Ciceribacter thiooxidans: one gene and its partner. The protein of the gene in region 1 interacts with the protein of each later gene in a pairwise test. Links are inferred from orthologs where the notes say so. Each region holds a gene or a part of one and is shown on either strand. Other genes may lie near its edges. The genes, in order: H4I97_RS17535 and def.

Region 1 (10,215 bases):
CCGCGATGCGTGACGGGATCAAGGCGCTCGGCGGCGATCCGGAGAAGATCAATCCCCTCGTTCCGGTCGACCTCGTCATCGACCACTCGGTTATCGTCGACGAATTCGGCACGCCCCAGGCCTTCGCGAAAAACGTCGAGCTCGAATATCTGCGCAACGGGGAGCGCTACCGCTTCCTGAAGTGGGGCCAGCAGGCCTTCAAGAACTTCCGCGTCGTTCCCCGGGTACGGGCATCTGTCACCAGGTGAATTTCGAATATCTCGGCCAGACCGTCTGGACGAAGGAAGAGGATGGCGAAACGATCGCCTATCCGGACACCTGCGTCGGGACGGACAGCCACACCACGATGATCAACGGTCTCGGCGTGCTGGGCTGGGGCGTCGGTGGTATCGAAGCCGAAGCCGCCATGCTCGGCCAGCCGGTGTCCATGCTTCTGCCTGAGGTCATCGGCTTCAAGCTGACCGGCACACTGAAGGAAGGTGTCACCGCCACCGATCTCGTGCTGACAGTCGTACAGATGCTGCGCAAGAAGGGTGTCGTCTCGAAGTTCGTGGAGTTCTTCGGTCCCGGCCTCGATACGCTGCCCGTCGCCGATCGCGCGACCATCGGCAACATGGGCCCGGAATACGGTGCGACCTGCGGCTTCTTCCCGGTCGACTCGGCAACGCTCGGTTATCTCGACATGTCGGGTCGCAGCAAGGATCGCATCGCCCTCGTCGAAGCCTATTCGAAGGCACAGGGCATGTGGCGCGAAGGTGACGGTTCCGATCTCGTCTTCACCGACACACTCGAACTCGACCTCGGCGACGTCGTCCCCTCGATGGCCGGCCCGAAGCGTCCGGAAGGCCGCCTGCCGCTCGAAACCATCGCCCCGAACTTCGCAACCGCCCTCGAAGGCGACTACAAGAAGCCCGGTCAGATCGACGCCCGCTACCCGGTTGAAGGTGAAAGCTTCGATCTCGGACATGGTGACGTCTGCATCGCCGCCATTACATCGTGCACGAATACCTCGAACCCGAGTGTACTGATCGCTGCCGGTCTTCTCGCCCGTAACGCAGCCGCCAAGGGCCTCAAGTCCAAGCCGTGGGTCAAGACCTCGCTCGCACCCGGATCGCAGGTCGTTGGCGAATACCTCGCCAAGTCCGGCCTGCAGGCCGATCTCGACAAGCTTGGCTTCAATCTCGTCGGCTACGGCTGCACGACCTGCATCGGCAACTCCGGCCCTCTGCCGGGCCCGATCTCGAAGACGATCAACGACAAAGGCCTGATCACCGCGGGTGTACTCTCGGGCAACCGCAACTTCGAGGGCCGCATCTCGCCGGACGTCCAGGCCAACTACCTCGCCTCTCCGCCGCTCGTCGTCGCTTACGCGCTCGCCGGTACGGTGCAGAAGGACCTGACCAAGGAACCGCTGGGCGAAGACCAGAACGGCAACCCGGTCTACCTGAAGGACATCTGGCCGACCTCGCACGAGATCCAGGAATTCATCGCCAAGTACGTGACCCGTGAACTTTTCGAGTCGAAGTATGCGGACGTGTTCAAGGGCGACGAAAACTGGCAGGCCGTGCAGGTTCCCGCTGGTCAGACCTACGCCTGGGACGACAAGTCGACCTACGTGCAGAACCCGCCCTACTTCGTCGGCATGGGCAAGACCGGTTCCGGCGTGTCGAACATCGTGGGCGCCCGCGTGCTCGGCCTCTTCGGCGACAAGATCACCACCGACCACATTTCGCCGGCCGGTTCGATCAAGGCCGCCTCGCCGGCCGGTGCATACCTTATGGAGAATGGCGTCGGCGTTGCCGACTTCAACCAGTACGGCACGCGTCGTGGTAACCACGAAGTGATGATGCGCGGCACGTTCGCCAACATCCGCATCCGCAACCACATGCTCGGCCCGAACGGCAAGGAAGGTGGCTACACCATCCACTATCCGTCCAAGGAAGAGATGTCGATCTACGACGCCGCCATGATGTACAAGGCCGAAGGCGTTCCGCTCGTCATCTTCGCCGGTGTCGAGTACGGCAACGGCTCCTCCCGCGACTGGGCTGCCAAGGGCACCAACCTGCTCGGAGTCCGCGCGGTCATTGCCCAGTCGTTCGAACGCATCCACCGTTCGAACCTGGTCGGCATGGGCGTCATACCGTTCGTCTTCGAGGATGGTACCACCTGGCAGAGCCTCAACCTGAAGGGCGATGAGCTGGTGACCATCGAGGGCCTCGACGGGGAGATCAAACCGCGCGAGAAGAAGATCGCCAAGGTCTCCTACTCGGACGGCACGGTGAAGGACATCCCTCTCATCTGCCGTATCGATACGCTCGACGAGGTCACCTATGTGAACAACGGCGGCATCCTGCAGACTGTTCTGCGCGATCTGGCCGCCTGACTTCCGCTCGCATGAGAATACGAGCCGCCGGGACATGTTCCCGGCGGTATTTTCTTGCCCTGTGATCACAAACAAGGGCCTCACCCCATCGTGACTTCTCGTTGAAAGCATGAACGAGTATTGCTGGCGTGTGACTATTTGTCGGCTGTCGGCTCGCGACAACGCGCGAGCCGCACAAGCCACCGAGTAAACGGGTTCGATGGAATGACCTCGATTGTGTTCGCCCGCTGTGTCCTGGTTTGCCTGACTTTTACCGGCACCTCCGCAGAGGCCCAGGACGCCGTAGTGCCCCGAGGAGTTATTGAGCTCTTCACCTCGCAGGGCTGCAGTTCCTGCCCCCCGGCCGACGAAGCGTTCGAGAAACTCGTGCGGAAGGGCGATATCGTAGCGCTCGCCTATCACGTCGACTACTGGAATTATCTCGGCTGGAACGATACGCTGGCCACGCCTGAAAATACCGGACGCCAATACGCTTATGCCCGCAGTCTGGGACGTAGCGGCGTCTACACGCCGCAAGCCGTTCTCAATGGCCGCGATCATCTGAAAGGTACTGATGCGGACGAGGTTACGCGCAAGCTGGACGGAATGCGGCAACAGGGGCTCGGTCTTTCGGTGGCCGTCCGCGCAGCGCGCAAGAACGAAGAATTGACGATTACTGTCGGCAGAGGGCAGGGAAAGGCAGACGTCGTCATTGTCTACTTCCGCCGGAAGGAGATCGTCGATGTTCTGAAAGGCGAGAACGTCGGTAAGAAAGTCGCCTATTGGAACAGCGTCACCGACGTTCAGACGGTCGGAATGTGGGAGGGAAACGAACTGCACCTCGTGCTGCCGGCCAAAGTCATGGCAAAGGACAGTAACGACGGTTGCGCCGTCCTACTTCAGACTTCGAGTGATGAAGGAGAGCCGTCCGCCATTCTCGGCGCGACGATGATCATCGGCAACGATGGCACCTAGCCCCTGAGGGGTGGTCCGGCCTAGAAGCATTGGGGGCTGGGGGTAAGGGGTCAATGCGACAGACCGGACCTTTGGCGCGGCGCGCCAACTCAGTAACGCCAGCTTCGGTTGCAAATGGGGCGCTGTTTTGACCAAAATGCGGCGATGGAAAGAAAGGCAGTGTGCTTCACTTATTTGCACACAGGCTTGCTTTTTGTGCTGCCTGAGGCAAACTGTCACCCATCTGTCACAACCGAGAACTCGGGGAAGTCTTGATGAGCGATCAGCCGGATTCGCCGCGCACGGACTCACCGCAGGCAAGCCATTCGGCGCCTATCGTCAGCCTACAGGACTACCGCCAGAGCCGTGATCCGCTTCCGGTCACCTTCCACCGCAAAGAGCTCGATTCAATCCTCTGGATTTATGGACGCATGGTGGGCGAGGGCGAATGGCGTGACTACGCGATCGACCATCTGAAGGACAGGGCCGTCTTCTCAGTGTTCAAGAGGTCCGGCGAACTGCCACTTTATCGCATCGAAAAAGATCCGAAGCTTGCCGCCAAACAGGGCGCCTATTCGGTGATTCACACCAGCGGCCGGGTGCTCAAGCGCGGACACGAACTGGCACAGGTTCTCAAGATCTTCGACAAGAAACTGAAGCTGGTCGAATAGGCTAGCCTGAAAACAGAGATCCCGGGTAAGACATCTCGTCCGGCGCCGTTGCATTGCCTTCACCAAGAGGCAGTTGCATGAGAACGGTGTCGAGCCACCGACCGTGCTTGAAGCCTGTCCCGATCAGTGTGCCTGTCATTTGGAAACCGCACACGGCATGGAGGCGAACAGAGGCGGGACTCGCACCGCCAATGACAGCGACCATTTGTCGGAAGCCGAGTGCCGTGCAGCGCCCGATCAGTTCTCTCAACAACGCTTTGCCGATCCCCCGGCCTTGAGCTTCCGGCGCCAGATAGATCGAATCCTCGACGAGCCACCGGTATGCGGGCCGGGTGCGGAACGCGGACGCATACGCGTATCCGAGAACCGTGCCCACCTGATCGGTGGCGGCGATATGCGGGTATCCCTGCCCGGTTATCGCGGCGAAGCGCGAGGCCATTTCCTCCGCTGTCGGCGGAACAAGTTCGTAGCTGGCGGTGCCAGTGAGCACAGCGTCGGCATAGATCGCAGCTATCGATGAGAGATCCGTCGACTCGGTTTCACGCAGAATGAAAGACATGACTGGAACGCCGGAAAGGGGAAGCAATACCCCATCTTTCACAAACATCACCGTGCCGCAAGATCGGTCTTAGGGCAGACAAGGAAGGGGCCAGGCAGTTCTTCACCGTGCCTTCGTTGAACAGGCTAACTCATCCTAGACAAAAAACGCTTATGTGTGGATGTCCTGTCCTTCGTTTCCCGAAGGAAGATTATGCCGATGACACACAGGCTTCCCGGACCGAGCCACAAGTTTGCATGTTCGGCGTCCGATGGTCGTCTTATCGCAAAGGTCTTGCTCTTCCACTTGACTCCGCCAAAAAACGCCTTAATAGCTCGGCCGGAAAAGGGATTCACTCATGCACCGTCACAGTCTGCAAATTCTTGCGGCGTCCGACCTGGCCCAAATGGCCGGGCAGAGTGCATTTGCCTCCCGTTCATCCGCAACCAAGGCCAAAACGACGACGAAAACCGTCTGACGTCTCTGGCCTCCGCTCTCTCCCCGGCAAGGCCGGGGACACGGAAACAAGGCGATTGCCGCATGTTTCCCCTCACCAGTCGTGGAGAGAAAGAAAGAGAGCAGGAAACATGGGTTTCAAGATTGCAGTTGTAGGTGCCACCGGCAATGTGGGGCGAGAAATGCTCGGCATTCTCGCTGAGCGCGGATTTCCGGCGGACGAGGTTGTTGCACTCGCATCGGCCCGCTCGCAGGGCACGGAGGTATCCTTTGGCGATAAGACGCTGAAGGTACAGAACCTCGAGAACTACGATTTCTCCGACACGGATATCTGCCTCATGTCGGCAGGCGGGACGATTTCGCAGAAATGGTCGCCGAAGATCGGAGCCCAGGGCTGCGTTGTCATCGACAACTCGTCTGCATGGCGCTACGACGCCGATGTTCCGCTGATTGTACCGGAAGTAAACCCGGACGCCGTTGTCGATTTCAAGAAGCGTAACATCATTGCGAATCCGAACTGCTCGACCGCCCAGCTGGTGGTCGCCCTGAAGCCACTTCACGACGCGGCAAAGATAAAGCGAGTGGTCGTATCCACCTACCAGTCGGTATCGGGCGCCGGCAAGGAGGGAATGGACGAACTCTTCAGCCAGACCCGCGCCGTTTTCGTCGCCGATCCGATCGAAGCGAAGAAATTCACGAAGCGCATTGCCTTCAACGTCATTCCGCACATCGACGTTTTCATGGAAGACGGCTACACCAAGGAAGAATGGAAGGTTCTCGCCGAAACCAAGAAGATGCTTGATCCCGCGATCAAGGTCACTTGCACCGCGGTCCGCGTCCCCGTGTTCATCGGACATTCGGAGTCGGTGAACATCGAGTTCGAGAACGAAATCACGGCCGATCAGGCCCGCGACATCCTTCGCGAAGCCCCCGGCTGCCTCGTTGTCGACAAGCACGAGAACGGCGGTTACGTCACGCCGGTCGAGTGTGCCGGCGAAGATGCGACTTATATCTCCCGTATTCGCGAGGACGCGACGGTCGAGAATGGCCTCAACATGTGGGTCGTGTCCGACAATCTCCGCAAGGGCGCAGCACTCAACGCGGTGCAGATCGCAGAACTGCTCGTCAATCGAGGCCTGATAAAGCCAAAGAACGCAGAAAAATAGTGGTCGTTCGCCCCGCCGCCGGCACCAGCAGGCGGCGGGGCACAAAACCTTCACCGAAGGCCGCACTCTCAAGTAACCAACAAGTCTGAAACTACCGCGTGACAGAATCAATGCTGGCTGGCATGTTCGCCGGCAAGGTTCAGGGCGCGGAACACGAGGTCTCCATGCAATTCTCAAAGTTTGCCACGGCCGCTTTTCTGGCAATGGTTATGGGTGGCGCAACGATCAGCACCGCCAGCGCAGCTCAATGCGGCAAGACATCCGCAGGGTTCTCTGACTGGATTCAGGACTTCAAGCAGGAAGCGGCCGCACAAGGTGTAAGTGCAAGGTTGCTGGACCAGGTTTTCGCGACGGTCTCGTATAATACCAACACCATTCGTGCGGACCGCGGGCAGAAGAGCTTCAAGCTTTCTTTTGACCAGTTCATGAAAAAGCGCGGCGGTGCGGTTATTATTTCCCGCGGCAAGGCGATGAAAAAGAACAATGCTTCGTTGTTTTCCAGGATCGAGAGCAGATACGGGGTTCCCGCTGGTCCACTGATCGCCATCTGGGGTATGGAGACTGGCTTCGGGGGATATATGGGCAACGAGCACACGCTCTCTGCCGTCGCCACCCTTGCCTATGACTGCCGCAGAACCGACTACTTCACCGATCAGCTTTATGCCGCACTCCAGCTCGTCGGACGCAAGTCTTTGGCCCTCAATGCCAGAGGTGCCGCCCACGGCGAAATCGGCCAGACACAATTCCTGCCGCGCAATGTCGTCCGTTTCGGTGCCGACGGCGACGGAGACGGGCGCGTCGACCTTGTGCACTCACGCGCTGACGCCCTGGCTTCCACCGCCAATTTCCTGCGCGGTCACGGCTGGCAGGCCGGCGCGGGATATCAACCGGGCGAGTCGAATTTCGCCGCGCTCCAAGGCTGGAACGCGGCATCAGTTTACCAACAGGCCATTGCCTATATCGGGGCACAGATCGACGGGCGGTAACGTAGACCTAAAACTCGAGACGCTCGAAGTCGCGCGTCTCGCGGTTCATGATCCAGAGTTCGCCATTACCGATGTCGAACCAGGCGCCGTGAATATTGAGCTTTCCGCGCTCCTCGAGAATCTTCACGCACGGAAAAGTCTTGAGATTCGCAATCGAATTGCGGATCGAGACACGCTCCAAGGCCGTTTGCCGCTCGCCTGCCGTCATGACGGAGTTCGTCTGAATCTGCTCAGCGGCGGGTTTCAGCAGCCCCATCCACTTGCCGATGAAGTCACCGGGAGAAAGAGGTTCCGCGTTTGGATCGAGCGCGGCGCGAATGCCTCCGCACCGTCCATGCCCCATGACGATGATGTCACGCACCTTCAGCGCTTGCACCGCGAATTCGAGTGCCGCTGACGTCGCGTGATACTGACCGTCAGGCTCATATGGAGGAACCATGTTCGCAACGTTGCGCACCACGAAAAGCTCACCGGGGCCCGCGCCGAAAATGGTTTCTGGCGCTGCCCGAGAATCGCAACAGGCAATCACCAACGTCTGGGGTTTCTGGCCGGTCTCCGCCAGCACACGGTAACGTTCGCGCTCATCGACGTAGCGCCCCGTCATAAAGTTGCGGTACCCGGTAACAAGAGAATCTGGAAAACGCAGCATGTACATTGGATTATAGCGCTCTGAAATGAGATGCAATGCGCACCCGCAACATTCTTGTAGGAGTTGTCGATGTTCCGTTTTCTCCCGTCTTTCACGAAGGAGACGCGGGCTTTAAAGCACGGTGCATAATTCGTCGAACCTGAACAAGCGCCATCGGCGACACTAGGCTCGAGGCATCACTTTCAAGTGTCAGCTCGTCGCTCCCGCGTTTCATCGTCCGCGCCAGCATCTCGTAAACACTCGCAGTCGCCAGTTGGAGTGCGCGCTCGTCGGGCATCCCAGAGAGAAGGCGAGAAAGGAAGACCGCGGCGAAAAGATCACCCGAGCCATTCGGCGAGTTGTCGATCCATCGGTGCTCAGCCAGCAGGGCGTGCCGGCCGGAAAGCAGAAGGTTACCGACCCCGCCCGCCATCATCGGTACCGCCGACGTCACCACCGTTCGCGCCGGACCGAGAGACAGCGCCGCATCGATGATGTCCGTATTGGTTTCGAGTGGGCTCCCCACCATCCAGCCAAGTTCGTACCGGTTGGGCGTTGCAATCGACGCAAGCGGAACCAGGTTGTCGCGGATTCCCTCGGCGGTGTCGTCGGGAACATAGAGACCTCCTATATCCCCCACCACCGGATCGCAGACATAAAGGAGGTCGGGATTTCTCGCCTTAAGCGTCGTGATCAGGCGTGCAACGGAGCGGGTCTGCGCAGCGCTTCCGAAGTAGCCTGTGAGTACAGCGCTCACTTCAGAAGTCCACGGCGCGTCGATCAGGTCCTCGATCATGCTGTCGAAGCCGTCGTCCGGAAAGGAAAGCCGCGTCGCCCTTCCATGTCCCGGATGCCAGGGCAGGACGACGGTCGGCACAGCCCAGACCGGATGCCCGAGCGTTTCCAGCGCAAAAACGGCAGCACGGTTGCCGACAGATCCCCGAACCACGTGACTGGAGATAACAATCACCGCGCCGGCCGGGCTTTTGTTCATGTCTGACATCCCTCACCCATGGTTTTTGTCGTCTAATAGCCACAAAAATGCAAAATCATGATGTTGTTTTTAATTTCATGCCGGATTCGTGTGGAAATTTTACACGAGTCGGTATTAAACACGCGTACACGAGTCACGTTGTAGGCTGGAGCATAAGGGAGGAAAGGCTCAATGGTCGCAAGCAGGAAATCCAAGCGAGATCACAATTGGGATCTGACCCGCCAACAGCTTGGGGAACTGGGGAAGCATTTCATCGATCCCGATATTCTGTTTGGCCGGGCGAGCGCCGACGATCTCGCTCTCTACACGCCTCAGATGCTTGCTTCTTCGGCTGTACGAGCGGCAGACGATGTCGCAGCCTGGGACGGGCAGGAACCGAAGATCACGATCCAGCCTGTCCCCGGCGTTGAGCACTTCGGTACACCGGCGAGCGTGCTCTCGATCGTCGATCGGAACAAACCCTTCCTCTACGATTCTGTGATGGGCGAGGTTACCAGCCTGCATCGCGACATCTTCCTCGCAATTCACCCGATTCTGGTGACGGGGCCGGACAGGACCATCGAGCTCTTCCGGCCAGACAAGCCGACCGATCCAGCGCATCGCGTCAGCTACATTCAACTCCATCTTGCACCGCTCACGAACGAACAGGCCGACGCGCTGAAAAAGCGCCTCGCTTTCGTCCTCGAACAGGTCCGAATGGCTTCCAGTGACTGGCAGGCAATGCTTGCGATCCTGGAGACCTCAATGGAAGAAGTGAGGCAGGTCGCGCCGGGCCGTCGGCAAGCAGAGCGCGACGAAGCGCTGGCCTTTCTCGATTGGCTCAGGAATGACAATTTTACCTTCCTCGGGATGCGCGAATACGTGTACACGGGCGACGGTCCTGACGCCAAACTGGAGCGTGGCAAGGGGCGCGGTCTCGGCATCCTCGCGGATCCGGAGGTTCTCGTTCTCCGTCACGGCAAGCAAGCTGTCACGACGACACCCGAGATCCTCGAATTTCTACAGGGCCCGGATTTTCTCATCGTCACAAAGGCGAATGTGAAGTCTGTTGTGCACCGGCGGGCGTACATGGACTATGTCGGCGTGAAGCGTTTCGACGCGTCCGGAAAAGTGGTGGGGGAGCTTCGCATCGTCGGCCTCTTCACCGCCACCGCCTATACCCGCTCGGTAAGCCAGATTCCGTTGCTGCGAGCCAAGGTCGAGAAAGTGGTCGAATACTTCGGATTTGACCCGCAAAGCCATTCCGGCCGCATGTTGCAGAACACGCTCGAGTCCTATCCCCGCGACGACCTTTTCCAGATCGACGCAGAGTTGCTCGCCCGCTTCTGCGAACAAATCAACGATCTTTCGGAGCGCCCGAGAGTCCGCGTCCTGCCGCGCATCGACCATTTCGATCGGTTCGTCTCCCTCATCGTCTACGTTCCTCGAGAGGACTACAATTCTCTCGTACGCGAAAAGAT
Region 2 (10,192 bases), 420 kb from region 1 along the record:
GGCTTCATCAACAGATCGGCCGAGGGCGCCACGAGCCACTGGCCGGTATGCCCGACGAGCATGACCCGTCCGGTCTCGAAAGGCTTGAGGGCTTGCAGTTTTTCGGAGAGAGAACCGAGGGAGATGTCGACACCGGTCACACCGATCATCTTGCCGCCGGAGACCACCGGATAGGCAATCGAACTCATGGTCGTGGGGACCTCGGTCCCCTCCGCCAGATACGGGGCGGTGATGGCACCCTTGCCGCTCTTGGCGGCGAGTGCGTACCACTCCTGCGTATAGTCGTTGTTGAAAGTGGAAAACTGAATGCCGCCGTCCTGCGTCTTTGACCAGTACGGCGTGAAGACTCCGTTGTCATTGCCGCCGAGTTCGAGATTCTTGACCGTATCTTCCTTGCGTCCGTCGAAAGCTTGCGCGACTTCGCAGAACCAGCTGCCGAAGGCGAACGCATTCTGTTCGACATTGGCCTTCAGGAGATTGATGGCGCCCTTGCGATCGAAGGACTGTGCCTCATGTCCGCGCGCGAGCACACCCGCCATCGAGCGGGCGGCGCTTGCGAGTTCACCGATATCGCCGGCGACTTCGTTCGCGATCGCATTCGCCTGGCTCTTTGCCTGATCCATCGTCAGCGACTGGACGCGATCACGGGTCTGCGAAATGAGAACCAGGTTGGAGAGGGCAAGCACCAGTGCGATGGCGATGCCGGTGACGAGCTGTAGCTTGAAAGCAATGGATTTGGAAATCAGTTTTAACATGACGGCCTCGAACCCGCGCGCCGGCGGGCCGGCGCGTTGAATTGGTCACAGGGAGGGGATGCTCCTTCATGGAGCGGTGTTTTCACTCCATGCAGCCACGGCGCCGGAGAAAGCAGTGCGAGAATAAGAATGGAAAGCTTAATGCATATTGAATTTGCGGCGCATTTCCGACCTTCGAGCGGCAACGCGTGCCGATACAACCATCGGTGCGGTGAAAGAGAGATGCGACGAGAGGTATCAGAGCCTGGCGGCAACCTCGTCGGACATCGGGATCGAAGGCTGCGCCCCCGGCTTCAGGCAGGCAAGCGAACCGGCGACCGCCGCTCGACGAAGCGCATCCGTGAAGGAGAGACCCTGATCCAGTCCCGCGGCGAAATAACCGCAAAAGGTGTCGCCCGCGCCGACCGTATCGACTGGCACGATCTTCAGTCCGTTGACCCTGACCAGTTGGCCCTGATCGACGGCGATCACGCCATCCGCCCCGAGCGTGACGACGAGGGTCTGCCCGGTTTCCTCGTGCAGGCGCAGCAGCGCCTTTTCGCGCTCGTCCGCTCCCATGCCGTCCCGCGCAGCGAGGCGTTCGAACTCTGTCTCGTTGGCAACCACGATGTTTGCCATCCGACCGAGGCGAGCCGCCTCCGCCGTCAAGGGCGCGATATTGATGATCGTCGTGATCCCGCGGTCCCGCGCACGCGAGAGGGCTTCCTCCACGGCCCCGGCCGGTATCTCCAGCTGCAGCATGAGAATGTCGTCCTGTGCCATGGCATCGACCGCGGCCTGTGCGTCCGATTTGCTGATCGTACCGTTTGCGCCGGGAACGACGGCAATCATGTTCTCTCCGTCATCACCGACCAGAATGAGCGCGGTGCCTGTCGGCGCTGACGTCTTGTGAACTGCCGAAAGCTCGGTTCCCGCCTGTTTGAGGAGTTCCAGCGCCGGTGCGGCGAATGCGTCACTGCCGACCGCACCCACCATGCGCACATGGGCGCCGGCGCGCGTCGCAGCGAGCGCCTGATTTGCGCCCTTGCCGCCCGCCGCCGTTGAGAAATCCTTGCCACCAACCGTTTCTCCGGGCTTCGGGAGCCGCGTCGTCGTGGCAATGAGGTCCATGTTGATGGAACCGAATACGGTGATCATCGAGGTGTTTCCGTCCGTTACGTGTTTTGGAGGCGAGTTTGGCCCGTGGGCTAGTCCTCGTCAACGACCCGAAGCTTGAGAAGCCCCGTCTTGCTCTCGACGGCGCGCGCCGTTCCGCCTTCATCGCCGTTGCCGGACTGGAATTCGAGCGCTTCGATCTTTGCGCCCCGCTTGGTCAGCTTGTCGGCCGACGTGAGGATCATGTCGACATCCTTCTGGGCGGCGAGAAAATGGCTCTGTAGTTTGCGTGTCCGGTCGTCCAACCGGGCGAGATCTTCCATCAGGTGGATGACCTCCCCCTGGATGAGGTGCGCTTGTTCGCGCATCCGCTGATCCTTCAATACGGCCTGGATCACCTGGATCGACAGCATCAGCAGTGACGGCGAGACGATCACCACGCGCATGCGATGTGCTCTCTGGACGATACCTTCGAAGTTCTCGTGGATCTCCGCGAAGATCGATTCCGAGGGAACGAACAGAAAGGCCATGTCCTGGGTCTCGCCGGGAATGAGGTACTTTTCCGCGATGTCCCGCAGATGCACCTCCATGTCGCGGCGAAACTGCTGACCGGCAGTCTTCTTGGCATCCGCCGTCTCGGCGTCGCGTATCGCGCTCCACGCCTCCAGCGGAAACTTCGCGTCGACGACCAACGGCGGAGAGTCGTTCGGCATACGGATCGTGCAATCCGGTCGCGATCCGTTGGAAAGTGTGGATTGAAATGCATAGGCGCCGATCGGTAGTCCGTCGGCGACGATCGTTTCCATCCTCGACTGCCCGAAGGCTCCGCGTGTCTGCTTATTCGAGAGAATGGCCTGCAGTCCGACGACATCCTTCGCGAGCGACTGGATGTTGTTCTGGGCCGCGTCGATGACCGCGAGGCGCTCCTGCAGCCGGCGCAGGTTCTCGTGTGTGGTCTTCGTCTGCTCGCTGATCGTCGCCCCGATCCGGTGCGACATGCCGTCGAGGCGCTGATTGATCGCTTGGTTGAACTCCGACTGTTTGGTGCCGAAGACATCGGCCATGGCCGCAAGGCGCCCCTGCATCTCCGCCTGGGCGCGCAGCAGTTCGGCCATCCGCGCTTCGGCTGCAGCCTCTCTTTGGGATGCTTCCATTTCCATGCGAAGCCGCATTCGGCCGCTTCGCATCACGGTGACGGCCCAGAGTATCAGCCCCGCGAGAATGAGTGCTGCAAGACCGAGGACGAGCATGGTGGATGAGACGGCGAAGTCGCCGATCATGAAGACCGGCGCGCCGGCTGCGGAAGGTGTAGTGTTCATGGCGATCAATCTAGCAGATTCGGCCATCGATGACAGATCAAAACGAGAACGAAGATCGGGTCGCCGACAATCCGGTCAGGCGATCCCGCAAGCAAGAGGTGAGGCCGATTGTATGGTGCACCATCAGGTTTGCCGTTGATCACATTTCGCGCCTGTCATTCATTCTCCGTTTAGCATTTTAGGCAAAGTCTTCGGCCACATTTCTTTCACCGACCGGCAGGCGTCATGGCGCCTGAGCCATTGCGAGGCAACATGCAAGAGAGTGGTGACGACAGCCTGAAGCAGCGCCTTGATTTCATCGAGCTCGACGAGAAGACCTGTCGCACGCTTCACTCGCTGCGGCCGACTCTTTCCGAGATTCTGGGCGGCGCGCTCGACAAGTTCTACGCCAAGGTCGCGGCTACGCCGCATCTTGCCCGGTTCTTCCGTGACGGTTCGCACATGGCGGCCGCGAAGAAGGCCCAGGTCGGTCACTGGGACCGTGTTTCGAACGGAACCTTCACGCAGGAATACGTCAGGGGCGTCACCGCGATCGGCAAGGCCCATGCCCGGGTCGGCCTTGAGCCGCGATGGTATATCGGCGGCTATTCGATGCTCATCGGCGAACTGGTAGCGGGCGTACTGAAAAAGCATTGGCCGTTCCCCTTCGGCAAGCATCACGCGACCGCTCTTGCCGACAAGCTGAGCGCCCTGATCAAAGCCTCCATGCTGGACATGGACTACTCGATCTCCGTGTATCTCGATGCGCTCGAAGAGAAGCGCCTGCAGCTTCAGGAAGAGCGCGAGCGCTCCGAGGCCAATCAGCAGATCGCCATGCAGCACTTGCGCCGCGGCCTCGAAGCGCTGGCGCACGGCGACTTCAAAGCTCGTATGTCGGATGACCTGCCGGATGACTTCAAGCAGATGGCGACGGACTACAATGAGGCCGTGGCTCGTCTCAACGAATCCTTCCAGCTCATCCGTCGCTCTTCGGAGGAAATCCTCACCGGAACAGAGACGATTGCCCGTACCTCCGACGAGCTGGCCCTGCGCACCTCCAAGCAGGCGGCCGGCGTTCAGGAAAGCTCGACTGCCTTGCAGCAGCTTTCCGTGAGCGTCAGTCAGACCGCTTCCAATGCCGAACGGGCCGCGTCCGTCGTGAAGGAGACGCAGCAACAGGCCCGGACCTCCGGCGAGGTGGTGAACCAGGCGGTGTCGGCTATGGCGGAGATCGAGAAGTCGTCGGCCGAAATCTCGAAGATCATCGGGGTCATCGACGAAATCGCCTTCCAGACGAATCTCTTGGCGCTCAACGCCGGCGTCGAGGCGGCCCGTGCGGGCGAGGCCGGCAAGGGCTTCGCGGTCGTCGCCCAGGAAGTTCGCCAGTTGGCACAGCGCAGCGCCGACGCGGCCAAGGAAATCAAGCGGCTCATCTCCCAGAGCTCGCAGCAGGTGAACGAAGGCGTCGAACTCGTTTCCAACACCGGTACGGCTCTGGCTGACATCATCGGACGGATCGATGCCATCAATACCTTCGTCGGAGAGATCGCGACTGCCGCCAAGGACCAGGCCTCCGGACTGAGCGGGATAAACCAGGCGACCCGCAGCATGGATGGCCTGACCCAGGAAAACTCGACAATGGTGGAGCAGACATCGGCCGAGACGCGGCGATTGCGCAACGAGGTTGCCGGGCTCGTCGATTTGCTCGGTCGTATCAACACGGACAGCGTCGAAGTCTCCCAGTCATCCTCCGCCCCACGTCGGCAGGTACGCGGCCTCGCTGCCTGATTTTCGGTCTGGCGCAGATCCAGAGAACGCGAGGGTTTTCCCTCGCGTTTTTCGATTCCATCGGCGCGACAGATGCGATATGGGAGGCCCATGACGATAAAGCCCCTCATTATTCTTCCCGATCCCCTGCTGCGTGAGGTTTCCAAGCCCGTCGAACGGGTGGATTCCGATATCCTCAAGCTTGCCGACGACATGCTCGAAACCATGTACGATGCGCCCGGCATCGGGCTTGCAGCCATCCAGGTTGGCGTGGCGCGCCGGCTGCTGGTCATCGACGTGTCTCGCGAGGACGAAGAGAAGCAGCCGCTGGTCTTCATCAATCCCGAGATACTGACGTCCTCCGACGAACGCTCGGCTTATGAAGAAGGGTGCCTCTCGATACCGGACTACTACGCCGAGGTGGAGCGCCCGGCGAAGGTGACAGTGCGATCCATCGACCGCGACGGCAAGGAGAAGACGACCGAAGCCGAAGGCTTGCTCGCGACCTGTCTTCAGCATGAGATCGATCACCTGAACGGCGTCCTGTTCATCGACCACATTTCGCGCTTGAAGCGCGAAATGGTCATCAAGAAGTTCACCAAGGCGGCGAGGGGCAAGGCGATCTAGCGCCGACGCTTGCAGAAGCGGCAGGGCCTGAACCAAGCCCACTCGATAGCCGGAGGCGATGATAACCATGGCACTTCGCATCATCTTCATGGGGACGCCGGAATTCTCCGTTCCGACGCTTGTCTCGCTTGCCGAGGCCGGTCACGAGATCGTCGCCGTCTATACCCAGCCCCCGCGTCCCGGCGGTCGGCGAGGTCTCGATCTGCAGAAGTCGCCGGTCCATCAGGCAGCGGAAAAGCTCGGCATTCCCGTGTTCACGCCGGTCAATTTCAAGGAGCCGGCGGAGCGTGCGGCCTTTTGCGCGCTTGATGCCGACGTTGCGGTCGTGGTCGCCTATGGGCTACTGCTGCCGGAGGAGGTCCTCGGCGGCACCCGGCTCGGCGCCTACAACGGCCATGCGTCGCTTCTGCCACGCTGGCGCGGGGCGGCTCCGATCCAGCGTGCAATCATGGCCGGCGACCGCGAAAGCGGCATAATGGTCATGAAGATGGACAAGGGTCTCGATACCGGGCCCGTCGCGCTGACGCGCAAGGTCGAGATCGCACACGACATGACGGCGGGCGAGTTGCACGACTGGTTGAGCCGGATCGGCGCAGAAGCGATGGCCGAGGCGATGGCGAAACTCGAGGCAGGTGATCTGCCGCTTGCGCCGCAAGCCTCCGAAGGCGTGCTTTACGCGGCTAAGATCGACAAGGGCGAGACACGCATCGGCTTTTCCCGCGATGCCCATGAGGTGCACAACCACATTCGCGGACTGGCACCGTTTCCCGGCGCCTGGTTCGAGGTGGAGATCAACGGCAAGCCCGAACGGGTGAAGGTGCTCGGCTCGACCCTCGCCGAAGGGCAGGGTAGGCCTGGTGAAGTGCTGGATGACCACCTCACGGTCGCCTGCGGCAAAGGCGCGGTGCGGCTCACACGATTGCAGCGTGCAGGCGGCAAGCCGCTTGCAACGACCGAATTCCTGCGCGGCACTCCGATCCCGCGTGGCATGGTTCTCGCCTGATGCCGCGCTTTCGCATGACCGTCGAATACGACGGCACCCATTACGTCGGATGGCAGCGGCAGGAGAACGGGCATTCGGTCCAGCAGGCATTGGAAAATGCCATTCTCTCCCTGACCGGCGAGACGGTGTCGATCCGTGGCGCCGGCCGAACCGATTCGGGTGTGCATGCCCTCGGACAAGTCATCCATGCGGACCTTTCCCGCTCCTGGGCGCCCTACAAGCTGCGCAATGCTCTCAATGCCCACCTCGGCCTTGCCGGAGAGCGGGTCGCCATCCTTGATGTGCTGGACGCGGACGAGAGCTTCGACGCTCGCTTCTCCGCCGTGAAGCGGCATTATCTCTACCGTATCATCAGCCGCCCGGCGCCGCTGGCGGTGGAACTGGAGCGCGCGTGGTGGGTGCCGAAGCCGCTCGATCACGAGCGCATGCATGAGGCTGCGCAGCAACTTGTCGGCCACCACGACTTCACCACCTTCCGCTCCGCCCATTGTCAGGCCGCGAGCCCGGTGCGGACGCTCGATCGACTCGATGTGACGCGTGCCGGCGACTTGATCGAGATCCGCGCCTCGGCTCAGAGCTTCCTTCACAACCAGATCCGTTCCTTTGCCGGAACGCTGAAGCTCGCCGGCGAAGGCAAGATGTCCCCGGCCGACGTCCGGGCAGCGCTGGAGGCACGCGACCGCGCCGCCTGCGGGCCGGTGGCGCCGCCGGAGGGGCTTTACTTCTTGAAAGTCGACTACCCCGATGGCCTTTGAGGCCGGTCAGGTCGCGCACGCCGCCTATCCGGGGAAAACCCCGAGATAGCGTTCCAGCACTTCGGAGAACAGCATCGTCGGGACTAGGAGGACCATGGTCATCGTTGCGACCGTCAAGGTGTGATCGCCGAGCACCATGCGCAGCACGCGAAAGAGTGCGAACACCAGCGTCAGCAAGAGTACCAGCCAGAGGATCGTCAGAAGACCTTTCAGGGCGGGCAGCACTACCATCAGCACGATCAACGCGGCATAGGCGTAGGAGACGGGGAGCGCGAGCCAGTTGGTGACCGTGACGATCGCGGCGAAGCGCGGGCCGATCCCAAGTGCCCAGGCGAGAAGGCCGGCGAGGATGACCGGCATCAGCCAGTTTGCCACCTCCACCAGGGCCAGACGGAAGAAGAAGACGGGGCCGGTCTCCGTTCCGAGCGGCATCACGGCGAGGTAGGCGGCCCGCCACCAAAGCCAGGAAACGAGGATGGCCGGAGCGGCCCAGGCCATCGCCCAGAAGGAGCGCAGCGCGCCGCGATCCGTGAGGTCGAGAAAACTGAAGCCTTTCGTGTCTCGCTGGAAGAGCAGCCAGAGACCGGTCAGGTAGAGCTTGACTTCCTTAAGCGTCGGCATTCGCAAACCACTGCTCGATGAAGGTCTGGTAAATCCGGGTGAGTGTTTCGAGATCGTCGACGGCCACTCGCTCGTCCACCATATGCATGGTCTGGCCGACCAGCCCGAATTCAACGACCGGGCAGTAATCCTTTATGTAACGGGCATCCGAGGTTCCGCCCGTCGTCGAAAGCTGCGGCGTCCGCCCCGTCACGTGCTCGACGGCGCCGGAAAGCGACGAGATGAGGGCTTCGTTGCGGGTGAGGAAGACGTGGCTGGGACGTTCCGACCAGACAACCTCGTATTTGAGAGGCTGGCGCGCGGGCCTCAGCGTCGTTTCTGCCGCGGCAGCGTCGAGGCGCCGGATGATTTCCGTCTGCAGCGTTTCGGCCGTCCAGATGTCGTTGAAGCGTATGTTGAAGCGCGCGGTCGCCTTCGCCGGAATGACGTTGGTCGCCGGATTGCCGACGTCGATCGTCGTTACTTCGAGGATCGACGGCTGGAAGTTGTCCGTGCCGTGGTCGAAGGGCGGGTTCATCAATGCTTCGGCGAGACGGATTATGCCGCGAACGGGATTGTCTGCGAGGTGCGGATAGGCGGCATGTCCCTGCACACCGTGGACGGTGATCGTGCCGGACAGGGATCCGCGGCGGCCGATCTTGATCATATCGCCAAGCAGATCAGGGTTGGTCGGCTCGCCGACGAGACAGGCATCCCACCGTTCGCCCTCGTCGGCCGCCCACTTGAGAAGCTTGATGGTCCCGTTGATTGCCGGACCTTCTTCGTCGCCGGTGATCAGCAGGGAGATCGAGCCCTTGGGCGCGCCTTTCTCTTCAATGCTGCGGGCGAGCGCCGCGACGAAGCAGGCGATCCCGCCCTTCATGTCGACCGCACCGCGGCCGTAAAGCATGTCCTCGGCGATCTCGGCCGCAAACGGCGGATGGCTCCAGGCTGCCTCGTCACCAACCGGCACCACGTCGGTATGGCCGGCGAACATCAGATGTGGGCCCTTCGTGCCCAGCCGTGCATAGAGGTTCTCGATGTCGGGAGTATTTTCTTCGGACGCCGTCACGCGCGAGACGACAAAGCCCATCGGCTCCAGCATGGCTTGGAGCGCAGTCAGCGCACCGCCTTCGGCAGGCGTGACGGATGGACAACGGATGAGAGCCTGCAGATTTTCAACGGGATTTGTGGCGGTCATGGTTCTGAACGTCGAGGATGGAAGCCGGTCTGGGCGGCGGCATGCCGCAGGAGGAGTTTGCAAGGTGTAGCTGATCGTCCCCCAGCTGTCACCATGATGGGAGATGTGTCATTTCTGGGGCCGGTCGGTCGCCGGACCATAGGTGTTCGGCCCCTTCTCGGAGGGCCAGGCGCACATCCAGAGCAGCACGACGACCGAGATCACCGGCACGAAGAGGACGACGGCCAGAAGACCGGTGAAACCCATGTCGTGCAGGCGCTTGACGCCCAGCATGAGCCCGGAGACTACCGAGGTTACAAAGACTCCGAAGAAGAGGAAGCTCCAGAACGGCAGAACACTTTCGTCGTCCTGGTGCAGAACCAGCTTCGCGGTCGTGTAGCCGTTGACCATCATCCAGAACAGCCACGAAAGGACGAAGACCTGCCGCCCGGCACGACCGGACGGACTGAAGAACAGCCATCCGAGGCCAGGCGTGCGAACGGTGTCCTGCACGTCAGTCCCTAAGAAGTTCGTTGATGCCGGTCTTGGACCGTGTCTTGGCGTCGACGCGCTTTACGATGACCGCGCAATAGAGGCTCGGAGCCGGCTGGCCGTTCCCCATGACGTTGGCGGAGGGCAGGGCACCGGCAACGACAACGGAATAGGGCGGGACTTCACCATAGGTGACTTCGCCCGTCGCGCGCTCGACGATCTTGGTCGACTTGCCGATGAAGACGCCCATGCCGAGCACCGAGCCTTCGCGGACGATACAGCCTTCGACGACCTCGGAGCGTGCGCCGATGAAGCAGTTGTCCTCGATGATCGTGGGACCGGCCTGCATCGGTTCGAGCACGCCGCCGATGCCGACGCCGCCCGAGAGATGGACGTTCTTTCCGATTTGTGCGCACGAGCCGACCGTCGCCCAGGTGTCGACCATCGTGTTTTCACCGACATGGGCACCGAGATTGACGAAGGACGGCATCAGGACTGCACCGGGGGCGATGTATGCGGAACGGCGAACGACGGCATTCGGAACGGCGCGGAAACCCGCACGCTCGAATTCGTTGGCGCTCCAGCCGTCGAACTTGGACGGAACCTTGTCCCACCAGGTC

What was found.
Region 2: the proteins of H4I97_RS17535 (region 1) and def interact in binary tests that used the Escherichia coli proteins (3 or more experiments, as listed by UniProt). The link is inferred for Ciceribacter thiooxidans from one-to-one orthologs.

Annotation. Positions count from the first base shown.
Region 1 is NZ_CP059896.1:3,544,444-3,554,658, reverse strand. What follows is about bases 4,243-7,129. They hold H4I97_RS17535 (aspartate-semialdehyde dehydrogenase), read left to right. Parts: upstream 4,243-5,112; coding sequence 5,113-6,147; downstream 6,148-7,129. Other genes in these bases: H4I97_RS17530 (lytic murein transglycosylase), read left to right, coding at 6,312-7,129; H4I97_RS17540 (GNAT family N-acetyltransferase), read right to left, coding at 4,243-4,546. Outside these bases: H4I97_RS17550 (DUF1223 domain-containing protein), read left to right, coding at 2,588-3,337; H4I97_RS17545 (DUF2794 domain-containing protein), read left to right, coding at 3,592-3,987; more of H4I97_RS17540, read right to left, coding at 3,989-4,242; more of H4I97_RS17530, read left to right, coding at 7,130-7,133; H4I97_RS17525 (carbonic anhydrase), read right to left, coding at 7,141-7,782; pyridoxal kinase PdxY, read right to left, coding at 7,874-8,755; H4I97_RS17515 (NAD-glutamate dehydrogenase), read left to right, coding at 8,927-10,215.
Region 2 is NZ_CP059896.1:3,126,308-3,136,499, reverse strand. What follows is about bases 3,921-6,784. They hold def (peptide deformylase), read left to right. Parts: upstream 3,921-5,026; coding sequence 5,027-5,542; downstream 5,543-6,784. Other genes in these bases: truA (tRNA pseudouridine(38-40) synthase TruA), read left to right, coding at 6,545-6,784; fmt (methionyl-tRNA formyltransferase), read left to right, coding at 5,610-6,545; H4I97_RS15415 (globin-coupled sensor protein), read left to right, coding at 3,921-4,936. In the rest of the region: H4I97_RS15430 (methyl-accepting chemotaxis protein), read right to left, coding at 1-755; H4I97_RS15425 (ribokinase), read right to left, coding at 993-1,892; H4I97_RS15420 (DNA recombination protein RmuC), read right to left, coding at 1,943-3,169; more of H4I97_RS15415, read left to right, coding at 3,422-3,920; more of truA, read left to right, coding at 6,785-7,300; H4I97_RS15395 (hypothetical protein), read right to left, coding at 7,325-7,921; dapE (succinyl-diaminopimelate desuccinylase), read right to left, coding at 7,908-9,101; H4I97_RS15385 (DUF805 domain-containing protein), read right to left, coding at 9,210-9,593; dapD (2,3,4,5-tetrahydropyridine-2,6-dicarboxylate N-succinyltransferase), read right to left, coding at 9,595-10,192. UniProt on the Escherichia coli protein: Removes the formyl group from the N-terminal Met of newly synthesized proteins. Requires at least a dipeptide for an efficient rate of reaction. N-terminal L-methionine is a prerequisite for activity but the enzyme has broad specificity at other positions.